DNA from 2 places in the Geobacillus sp. YF-1 genome. Region 1 is predicted to be linked to the other one. Evidence: riboswitches for the same ligand, from Rfam matches in the RefSeq annotation. Region 1 holds a riboswitch; the other holds the start of a gene.
The links. Region 1 has a riboswitch for cobalamin ahead of ACTVIM_RS08885 ((2Fe-2S) ferredoxin domain-containing protein). Riboswitches for the same ligand answer to the same signal wherever they lie in the genome.
Positions count from the first base shown of each region.

Region 2: it holds a riboswitch for cobalamin, as region 1 does, so the genes downstream of both, ACTVIM_RS04565 (ribonucleoside-diphosphate reductase subunit alpha) here and ACTVIM_RS08885 ((2Fe-2S) ferredoxin domain-containing protein) in region 1, are expected to answer to the same signal.

Region 1 is NZ_CP199850.1:1,760,705-1,765,384, reverse strand. Features, by position in the region: gene ACTVIM_RS08900 (DNA topoisomerase III) at 1-142, shown strand, start outside; partial or broken gene ACTVIM_RS08895 (glycerophosphodiester phosphodiesterase) at 393-500, opposite strand; gene rraA (ribonuclease E activity regulator RraA) at 672-1,157, shown strand; cobalamin riboswitch at 1,217-1,409, shown strand; gene ACTVIM_RS08885 ((2Fe-2S) ferredoxin domain-containing protein) at 1,596-2,000, shown strand; gene ACTVIM_RS08880 (energy-coupling factor ABC transporter permease) at 2,003-2,743, shown strand; gene ACTVIM_RS08875 (energy-coupling factor ABC transporter substrate-binding protein) at 2,748-3,041, shown strand; gene ACTVIM_RS08870 (energy-coupling factor transporter transmembrane component T family protein) at 3,025-3,753, shown strand; gene ACTVIM_RS08865 (energy-coupling factor ABC transporter ATP-binding protein) at 3,759-4,574, shown strand; gene cobJ (precorrin-3B C(17)-methyltransferase) at 4,564-4,680, shown strand, end outside.
Region 2 is NZ_CP199850.1:898,955-903,634, forward strand. Features, by position in the region: gene asnB (asparagine synthase (glutamine-hydrolyzing)) at 1-1,804, shown strand, start outside; cobalamin riboswitch at 2,113-2,306, shown strand; gene ACTVIM_RS04565 (ribonucleoside-diphosphate reductase subunit alpha) at 2,437-4,680, shown strand, end outside.

The sequences.
Region 1 (4,680 bases):
GGCGGCCAATGTGAAAAAGCTGCTGGCAAAAGGAAAAACCAATGTCATTAAAGGATTCAAAAAAGGCGGAAAAACGTTTGACGCTGTCCTTGTGTGGGATGAAAACGAGAAGAAATTGTCGTTTCAGTTTCCGAAGCGGTAATGAAGGCAACAGAGGAAATAGGGGGCGGGGCGCTTGGCGCAAGGGCGGACCAATGGCGTCCTGTCCTTTTTTGCCGGTTCCCCCGTTTGCGGCTCTTGAATCCGTTCCATCAGCCGCTTCGGCTCGCTTGGCGCGGCGGCCTCCTTTTTCATAAAGGATACACCGAATCGGATCAGATGGAAACGATTTTGTTTTTAAACAATAATAATATTATGTAAACTAAAATTCCGGCCTTCTCTCTGAAGGCTAGTCAATAGTCGGGCGGCCGGCGGCAAGCGGCGATGCGAGCCGGGCGGTCGGGATAGTCGGTAAAGATCCCGTCTACGCCCATGGCGCATAGGCGCGCCAGATCGTGCGGGGCCATTTTTTCGTTCGCCGGACAGCGAGGACGAGCCAATACGTTCAACGTCTAGTTTAGCAAAACTCCACATCCGCTTTTTTCAAATATAAACAGCGCCGCAAAAAAGCGTAGTCGGCAGGACTTTGGCGAATGGCGGCGAATGCAAAAAAGGGAAAGGGGAGAGCGACAATGAAAACAGCCGATTTATGCGATCAATTTTTAGACGAGCTGCAAGTATGCGAGGTGCCGTTCCAATCATATGGCGGAAAACAGATGTTTTCCGGACCGATTGCGACGGTTGACGTGTGGGAGGACAACGTGCTTGTCCGCGAAGCGCTCGAGACCGTTCCAGCGGGGACGGTGTTGGTTGTCGACGGAAAAGGGTCGCGCCGCGTTGCGTTATTCGGCGACCGATTGGCGCAACTCGCCTGCGAGAGGGGGCTCGCTGGCGTCATCATCCACGGCTGCATCCGCGATTCCGCAGAAATCGGTGCGATGCCGATCGGCGTCATGGCCATTGGCACGTGCCCGGTGAAAAGCAAAAAAGAGGGAAAAGGTGCCCGCGATGTTGTGCTCGAGTTTGGCGGTGTCCGTTGGGAACCGGGAGCGTACGTGTACGCCGATGCGGATGGCATCGTCGTGGCCCGCGACGATTTGTCGGCAAAAAACGGTTGACGGCAGCGTCCCGCTTGTACTACGATGGAGACGGATGCTTGTTCCATGACAGTGTAGATATGGTGAAGAACCCACAAGGTGCCTGAGCTCGTCAAACCGGCTCGGGTGAAAAGGGAAGTCCGGTGAAAATCCGGCACGGTGCCCGCCACTGTGATGGGGAGCTTGCGGCAACAAGTCACTGAAGAGAACTTCGGGAAGGCGCCGCAAGCGATGATCCTAAGTCAGGAGACCTGCCTTGTTTGGGTCGGACGGATGCCTACGGGACTATAGGCAGACGTGCGGGAGAATGAGGGCTGCATAAGGCCTGTTTGGTTCGTTTAAGACTTTTTTGTATACATTTTTCTGCACCTCTGCTGTAGAGGTGCTTTTTCTTTTGCCTGAAACCTGCTCGTCTGTCTGCATCTGAATTCTATCATTCTAGCCAAAAGGGGGGATTCGATGGCGACGTGGGATTTGCGGGGAATGAGGCATCATTTGTTCATTTGCAACGGCGGGACGTGCCTCCGTCATGGCGGGGAGGAAGTGACGCTGGCGGTGCGCGAAGAGATCGCCCGCCTTGGTTTGGACGATCTTGTTCATACGACGCGAACGCGCTGCAACGGCCGCTGCCAGGATGCATGCGTGATGATCGTCTATCCGGAGGGCGTCTGGTACCGAGAAATGACGCCGGAAAAAGCGCGGGAGGTGGTGCGCATTCATCTTTGTGAAGGGGCGCCGATTCGCGAATGGGCGACGTATGAGTTTGATGAGGAGGCAGGATGCAAATGGGCGCCAGCAGGGGAAAGCGAGGCGCCGGTTGGGAAGCGGAAAACGGCCAATGAACCGAAGGAGGCGAATCGATAATGATGCGAACAAGTCGTTGGCTTGTCATCGCGGCGCTATTGACAAGTTACTTCTTCTTGACGAATGAACAAGACGCGTACGCCATGCACATTATGGAAGGATTTTTGCCAGCGAAATGGGCGCTGTTTTGGTGGGGATTGTTTCTTCCGTTTTTCTTGTTGGGTTTACGTCGTCTCGTCCGCACGCTGAAAGAGCATCCGGAACAAAAGCTGCTCATGGCCTTGGCTGGGGCGTTTACGTTCGTGCTGTCAGCGCTGAAAATTCCGTCCGTCACCGGCAGCAGTTCCCACCCGACCGGCATCGGCTTCGGGGCCGCGTTGTTTGGGCCGTGGGTGATGGTTGTCATCGGCACGCTAGTTCTTCTGTTCCAAGCGTTGCTGCTTGCTCATGGCGGATTGACGACATTGGGGGCGAACGCTTTGTCGATGGCGGTCGTTGGGCCGCTGGTTGCGTTTAGTGTGTATCAGCTGCACCGGCGCGGTCTTGTTTCACATCGGGTGGCGCTGTTTTTAGCTGCCTGTTTGTCAGATTTGGCGACCTATGTCACTACATCCGTTCAATTGGCAGTCGCGTTTCCAGCGCCGGATGGCGGCGTGCTCGCTTCGTTTTTAAAATTTGCCGGCATTTTTGCCATCACTCAAGTGCCGCTGGCGGTGACGGAAGGCATTTTGACGGTGATGGTCTGGAACTGGCTCGCTTCATACCAAGCTTCTCCGCTATTTGAACGGGAAAAGGGGGCGTGATTCGATGAAGAAAAACCGGTGGCTGTTCGCTTTCGCCTTGGTGTTGATCCTTCTTCCGCTTTGGTGGGCGCGCGGCTCGGAATTTGGCGGCACCGATGACCAGGCGGAACGGGCGATTCAAACGCTCGCTCCGCATTACCGGCCGTGGTTTGAATCGATTTTCACCCCGCCGGGCGGCGAAGTGGAAACGCTGCTGTTTTCGCTGCAAGCCGCCCTTGGCGCCGGTGTCATCGGCTACGTGATCGGCCTGTATAAAGGGCGGTCGGAACGGAAGAACGGGCATGATTCGCGAGTTTGATCGGTTCGCCTACGACAATCGGCTGCGAACGTGGCGAGCGGAATGGAAGCTGGCGATGGCGCTGATTTTGTTGGTGCTTGGGATGATAAGCAGCTGGCGCGAACAGCTGCTCATTATGGCGGGGATGACGTATTGGATCATCGGTCGCGCCGGTGTACCGCTTTCGCTGTATGGAAAAGCAATGGCCGCCGCTTCAGTTTTTTTAGGAGTCAGCTTATTGACCATGATCATTTCTATTTCCCTTCCCTTTCATTTGTCTATTTCCTATAGCCAGCTGCGGCCGGCCGCTGAATTGGCCGTGCGCTCGTTGGCGGCGTGGTCTTGTTTGTTTTTCCTTTTGATCACTACGCCGGCGCCGGAATGGTTTGCCGTCCTGCGGCGTTGCCGTCTTCCGGCGGCGGTCATTGAGCTTTGTTTTTTGATGTACCGCTTCATCTTTTTGCTTGAGCAGGCGGCGGCTGAGCTGTGGCTGGCGTTGCGCGCCCGCAACGGGGGAACACATTGGCGGCATGGGGGGATGCTCATGTACCAATTGTGGCTGAAGGCCGGGCAATCGTACGAAGCGCTCGGGTGTGCGCTTACCGCTCGCGGAGGAATCGACTCGTTTGTCTATCGACATCAGCCGTTGGACACAAAACCACATACCATTGATATGGCGGCCGGCGCCGCGTTAATCGGGCTGCTGCTCGGCATGGTTTGGTGGAAAGGGTGAAAAAGGTGCTGCTACGGATGGAACAAGTGCGCTATGCTTACGATTCCTCGCGCGATGTGCTCAACGGGGTTGATTGGGAAATTCCAGCAGGAAAAAAATGCGCGCTCATCGGCGCAAACGGCTGCGGCAAAACGACGCTGTTTCTTCATCTGAACGGATTGCTGCGGGCCCGGTCGGGCGCGCTGTATTGGAAAGGGAGCAACATGTATGAGCGCGGGGCCGATTGGCGGCGCTGGCGGCGTGAAGTCAGCCTCGTTTTTCAAAATCCGGAACATCAGCTGATTGCGCCGCTCGTGCGCGATGAATTGGCGATTAGCCTCGCTCACGCTGGGGTCAATGAAGAACAGATGAGAACCGCTTTGTCGGCGCTTGTTGATGAATACGGACTCGGTGATTGGCTCGATCGCCCGACCCACCAGCTCAGCCTTGGACAGAAAAAGTGGCTGACGCTTTGTTCGGCGATGGCGACAAAGCCGGACTTGCTTGTGTTGGATGAACCGACGGCGTATTTGGACCAGCATCAAACGAAACAGTTTTTGCGGCAAATCAATGTCATTCATCAAAAGGGAACGACCGTCCTTATCGCCACACATGACATGGATTTCGTCTGGCAATGGGCCGATTGGGTCGCTGTCATGCACGAAGGCCGGATTGTCAAGCAAGGACCGCCGGAAGACGTTTTTGCCGATCGCCGCCAGCTGCTCGCGGTCCGTTTGGACGTGCCGCTGTTTGTTCGGTTCTGGAAGGAGTGGGGGCCGAAGGGAGTTTCGATGCCGCGGCCATGGCCAGAAGAACAAGGAGGGGAAACGCATGGGAGGTAAGTTGTTGATCATCGGCTTCGGACCCGGCAGTGTTGACCATATGACGAAGCGGGCCCGCGAAGCCATTGAAGAAAGCGACGTCATCATTGGCTACAAAACATACATT
Region 2 (4,680 bases), 860 kb from region 1:
GGATGATGAGGGGTATTATATGGATGAGCACGTCGGGTTTGGATTTCGGCGGCTCAGCATCATCGATTTGGAAGCGGGGCACCAGCCGCTCTCGTATGAAAACGATCGGTACTGGATCATTTTTAACGGGGAGATTTACAATTACGTCGAATTGCGGGAAGAGCTGACGGCGAAAGGATTGTCGTTTGCGACAAACTCCGATACGGAAGTCATCGTTGCGCTTTATAGCATGGAACAAGAAAAAGCGGTCGAAAAGCTGCGCGGGATGTTTGCGTTTGTCATTTGGGATAAGCAGGAAAAAACGGTGTTTGCAGCCCGTGATCCGTTCGGCATTAAACCGTTTTTCTATGCGGAACAAGGCGGCCGCACGTTTTTCGCTTCGGAGAAGAAAAGCCTTTTGCTTGCGCTTGGGGAGGAAACGGTAGATCATGAATCGCTCCAGCATTATTTAACCTTCCAATACGTCCCCGAACCATCGACGATGTCGGCCGGTATTTCGAAGTTGGAGCCGGGGCATTATATCAAGAAACGAGTCGGTGAACCGCTCACGATTCATCGCTATTGGAAGCCGTTTTTCCGCCCTGTTCGCCAGTCGGAGGAGGAATTGGTTGAGAACATCCGCACGGCGTTGGTTGATTCGGTCCGTGTCCATATGCGCAGCGATGTGCCGGTCGGGGCGTTTTTGTCGGGCGGCATTGATTCCTCGTTTATCGTGGCGATCGCCAAACAGTTTCATCCGGATTTAAAGACGTTTTCGGTCGGGTTTGAGCGGCAAGGGTTCAGCGAAATCGATGTGGCCAAGGAGACGGCTGAGAAGCTGGGCGTAGACAATATCAGCTATGTCATTTCGCCGCAGGAGTATATGGACGAGCTGCCGAAAATTATGTGGCATATGGATGATCCGTTGGCGGATCCGGCTGCGGTGCCGCTGTATTTTGTCGCCCGTGAAGCGAGAAAGCATGTTACTGTGGTGCTTTCCGGCGAGGGGGCGGACGAGCTGTTTGGCGGCTATAACATTTATCGTGAACCAGAGTCGTTGCGGTGGTTGGAGCGGATGCCGGGAGCGGTGAAGAGCGTGCTGCGCTTCATCGCCAAGTGGCTTCCCGACGGGGTGAAAGGGAAGAGCTTTTTAGAGCGCGGCACGACCCCGCTTGAAAAACGGTATATCGGGAACGCCAAAATATACAGTGAAGCGGAAAAGGCGGCCTTGCTCAAAACGTATGAAAAAGGCCGTGAGTATACAACGGTGACCGCGCCGCTCTATCAAGAAACCGTTCATTATCCGCCGGTCAACCGGATGCAGTACATTGATCTCCATACATGGCTGAGAGGCGATATTTTAGTTAAGGCCGATAAAATGACGATGGCGCATTCGCTTGAGTTGCGGGTGCCGTTTTTGGACAAAGCGGTGTTTGCAGCAGCTGCTACGATCGCTCCGGAGATGAAAACCGCCAACGGCACGACGAAATATATTTTGCGCAAAGCGGCCGAAGGCATCGTGCCGGATCATGTATTAAACCGAAAAAAATTAGGATTTCCTGTGCCGATTCGTCATTGGTTGAGAAACGAAATGTATGATTGGGCGAAACAGCTTATTCACGACAGCGAAACGGACCACTTGTTCCATAAAGACGTGCTGTATCGCTTGCTCGATGAGCATGCGCAGCAGAAAGCGGACCATAGCCGCAAGCTGTGGACGGTGTTGGCGTTTATGATTTGGCATCAAGTGTATGTAGAGCGAGCCTATGATTTTGTTTCATCTGGACAAAAGGAAAAGCCGCTGGCGCCTGCTTTTGAGGCGTAAGGGGGAACAGGACGAGGCGTCCCGGAATTCGGCCGGGGCGTCTGTCTGTTTTGGCCCGAAAACTATAAGGGGCGGTGATTGACTCGCGCAACTGCTTCTCGGAATCGTTTCTCCAATAGAAAAGTCTTGCAACACTGCACACTTTTATTCATTGACCAAAGGAAACCAATGTTTTTCAACGGCCTTCTAAGGATTGATTGAGAAAATCTCGCTTGTCCCTTGCAATTCTTGTTGTTTTAGTATATGCTTGTTCCATCAGGATGATCATCCACTATATATTGATTTATTTGCTTTTTCAAACAACTATATATCGTTGTGCCAAGCAATGGTGTCCATCAGGACTTAATAGGGAATCCGGTGTGAATCCGGAACTGCCCCCGCAACTGTATGTGCGGACGAAATGGGATGGCCACTGGCGGCAAGAGCCATTTAGCGCCGCTGGGAAGGACCCAAAGTAGGACGATGCACGAGTCAGGAGACCTGCCTTGCTTGGAACGTTTCATGTTCTTCGGGGTGTGAGAAGATGAAACGATAGGGGAAAAGAAAAAGGGAGTTCGTCTGCCTTTTTCCGTCTGTCGTTTCATCCGCTCGCCTGCCCGAGCGGATTTTTTTATGGAGGAGAGGGGAAACGAATGACAGTGTCGACGAAATCAATTGTTGTCGATGATCAAGGAAAAGAGAAATCATTTTCGCGCGAGGAGTTTGCTAGGTTGGTGGAGCAGGCGGCGGCCGACTTTGTCCGTCTGTCGCTCGAGGAATATGAAGAACGTGTATGGCAGCTTCTCAGCCGAAAAGAGATGGTCACCTTCCGGCAGCTATATCAAACCGCCATTTTGGAAGGGCTGTCGTATATTAGTGAGGAGGAGCCGGAATGGACGTTTGTGTGCGCCCGCCTGTATTTGCAACAACTGTACCGCGAGGCAGCACGGCAGCGCGGGTACGAGGAGCGCAAGCGGTATGGCGATTTCTACTCGCTCCTTGTTGCGCTGACGGAACAAGGAGTATATCATCCGCTGCTGCTTGAACGTTATACGAAAGAAGAAATTGAGTCCATCGGTGCGTTTCTTGATCCGGAGAAGGACAAGTTGTTTACGTACATAGGGTTGCGCACGCTTGCGGATCGGTATTTGGCCCGCGATTATGAGCGGCGGTTGTATGAGTTGCCGCAGGAGCGATTTTTGATTATCGCCATGACGCTTATGGCCAATGAACCACAGCAGCGGCGGCTTGAGTTGGTGAAGGAAGCGTATTGGGCGTTAAGCAACCTATACATGACCGTGGCGACGCCGACGCTTGCCAACGCCGGGAAGTCATACGGCCAGCTGTCGAGCTGCTTTGTCGACACGGTCGATGACAGTTTGCAAGGGATTTACGACAGCAACACCGACATCGCCAATTTATCGAAATCGGGCGGCGGCATTGGGGTCTATTTAGGGAAAATCCGGTCGCGCGGCAGCGACATTAAAGGATTCAAAGGGGTCTCCTCCGGCGTCATCCCGTGGATGAAGCAGCTGAACAACACAGCGGTGAGCGTCGATCAGCTTGGGCAGCGAAAGGGAGCTATTTCCGTCTATTTGGATGTGTGGCATAAAGATATTTTTGCGTTTCTCGATGCGCGGCTCAACAACGGCGACGAACGGCTGCGGACGCATGACTTGTTCACCGGCGTTTGCATCCCTGATTTGTTCATGGAAATGGTCGAACAGCGCGGCGACTGGTATTTGTTTGATCCGCATGAAGTGCGGACGGTGATGGGATTTAGTTTGGAAGACTTTTATGATGAGGAAAAAGGGAAGGGCAGCTTTCGGGAGAAATATTGGCAATGCGTCAACGAACCGAGGCTGTCGAAAGAAAAAGTGCCGGCGATCGAAGTGATGAAAAGCATTATGCGCAGCCAGCTCGAGTCGGGGACGCCGTTTATGTTTTACCGCGATGAAGTGAACCGACAAAATCCGAATCGCCATCTCGGGATGATTTACTGCAGCAACCTTTGCACGGAAATCGCGCAAAACCAAAGCCCGACGGTGATGAAGCGGCAATATGTGAAAGACGGAGTGATTGTGATCGAAAAAATCCCGGGCGATTTTGTCGTCTGCAATTTATCGTCGATCAACTTGGCGCGTGCGGTGACCGATGGGGTGTTGGGGCGGCTCATCCCGATTCAAATGCGGATGCTTGATAATGTCATTGATTTAAATCACATTCCGGTGCTGCAGGCCGGTTTGACGAACGAAAAATACCGCGCTGTCGGGCTTGGCACTTTTGGCTGGCATCATTTGCTGGCGTTAAAAGGCATTCGCTGGGAGTCAGAGGAAGCGGTCCGCTACGCCGATGAACTGTATGAAACGATCGCGTATTTGGCGATTCAAGCGAGCATGGAGCTCGCCAAAGAAAAAGGGAGCTACCCGGCGTTTGCCGGATCGGATTGGCAGACGGGCGCTTATTTCGAACGGCGCGGCTACCAAAGCCACGGCGAGCTCGATTGGGACCGACTCAAGAGCAATGTGGCCCGCTACGGGGTGCGCAACGGCTATATCATGGCCATTGCGCCCAACGCCTCGACGTCGATCATCGCCGGCAGCACGGCGAGCATCGATCCGATTTTCTTAAAAGTGTATGCCGAGGAAAAGAAAGATTATAAAATTCCTGTGACCGTGCCGGATCTAAACGAACAGACGACATGGTATTACAAATCGGCGTACCATATCGACCAACGTTGGAGCATCAAGCAAAACGCCGCGCGCCAGCGCCATGTCGACCAAGCCATCTCGTTTAACTTCTACGTCATGAATACGATCAAGGCAAAGGAGCTGCTCGATTTGCATTTGACAGCGTGGAAGTCGGGGTTGAAAACGACGTATTACGTGCGTTCGACA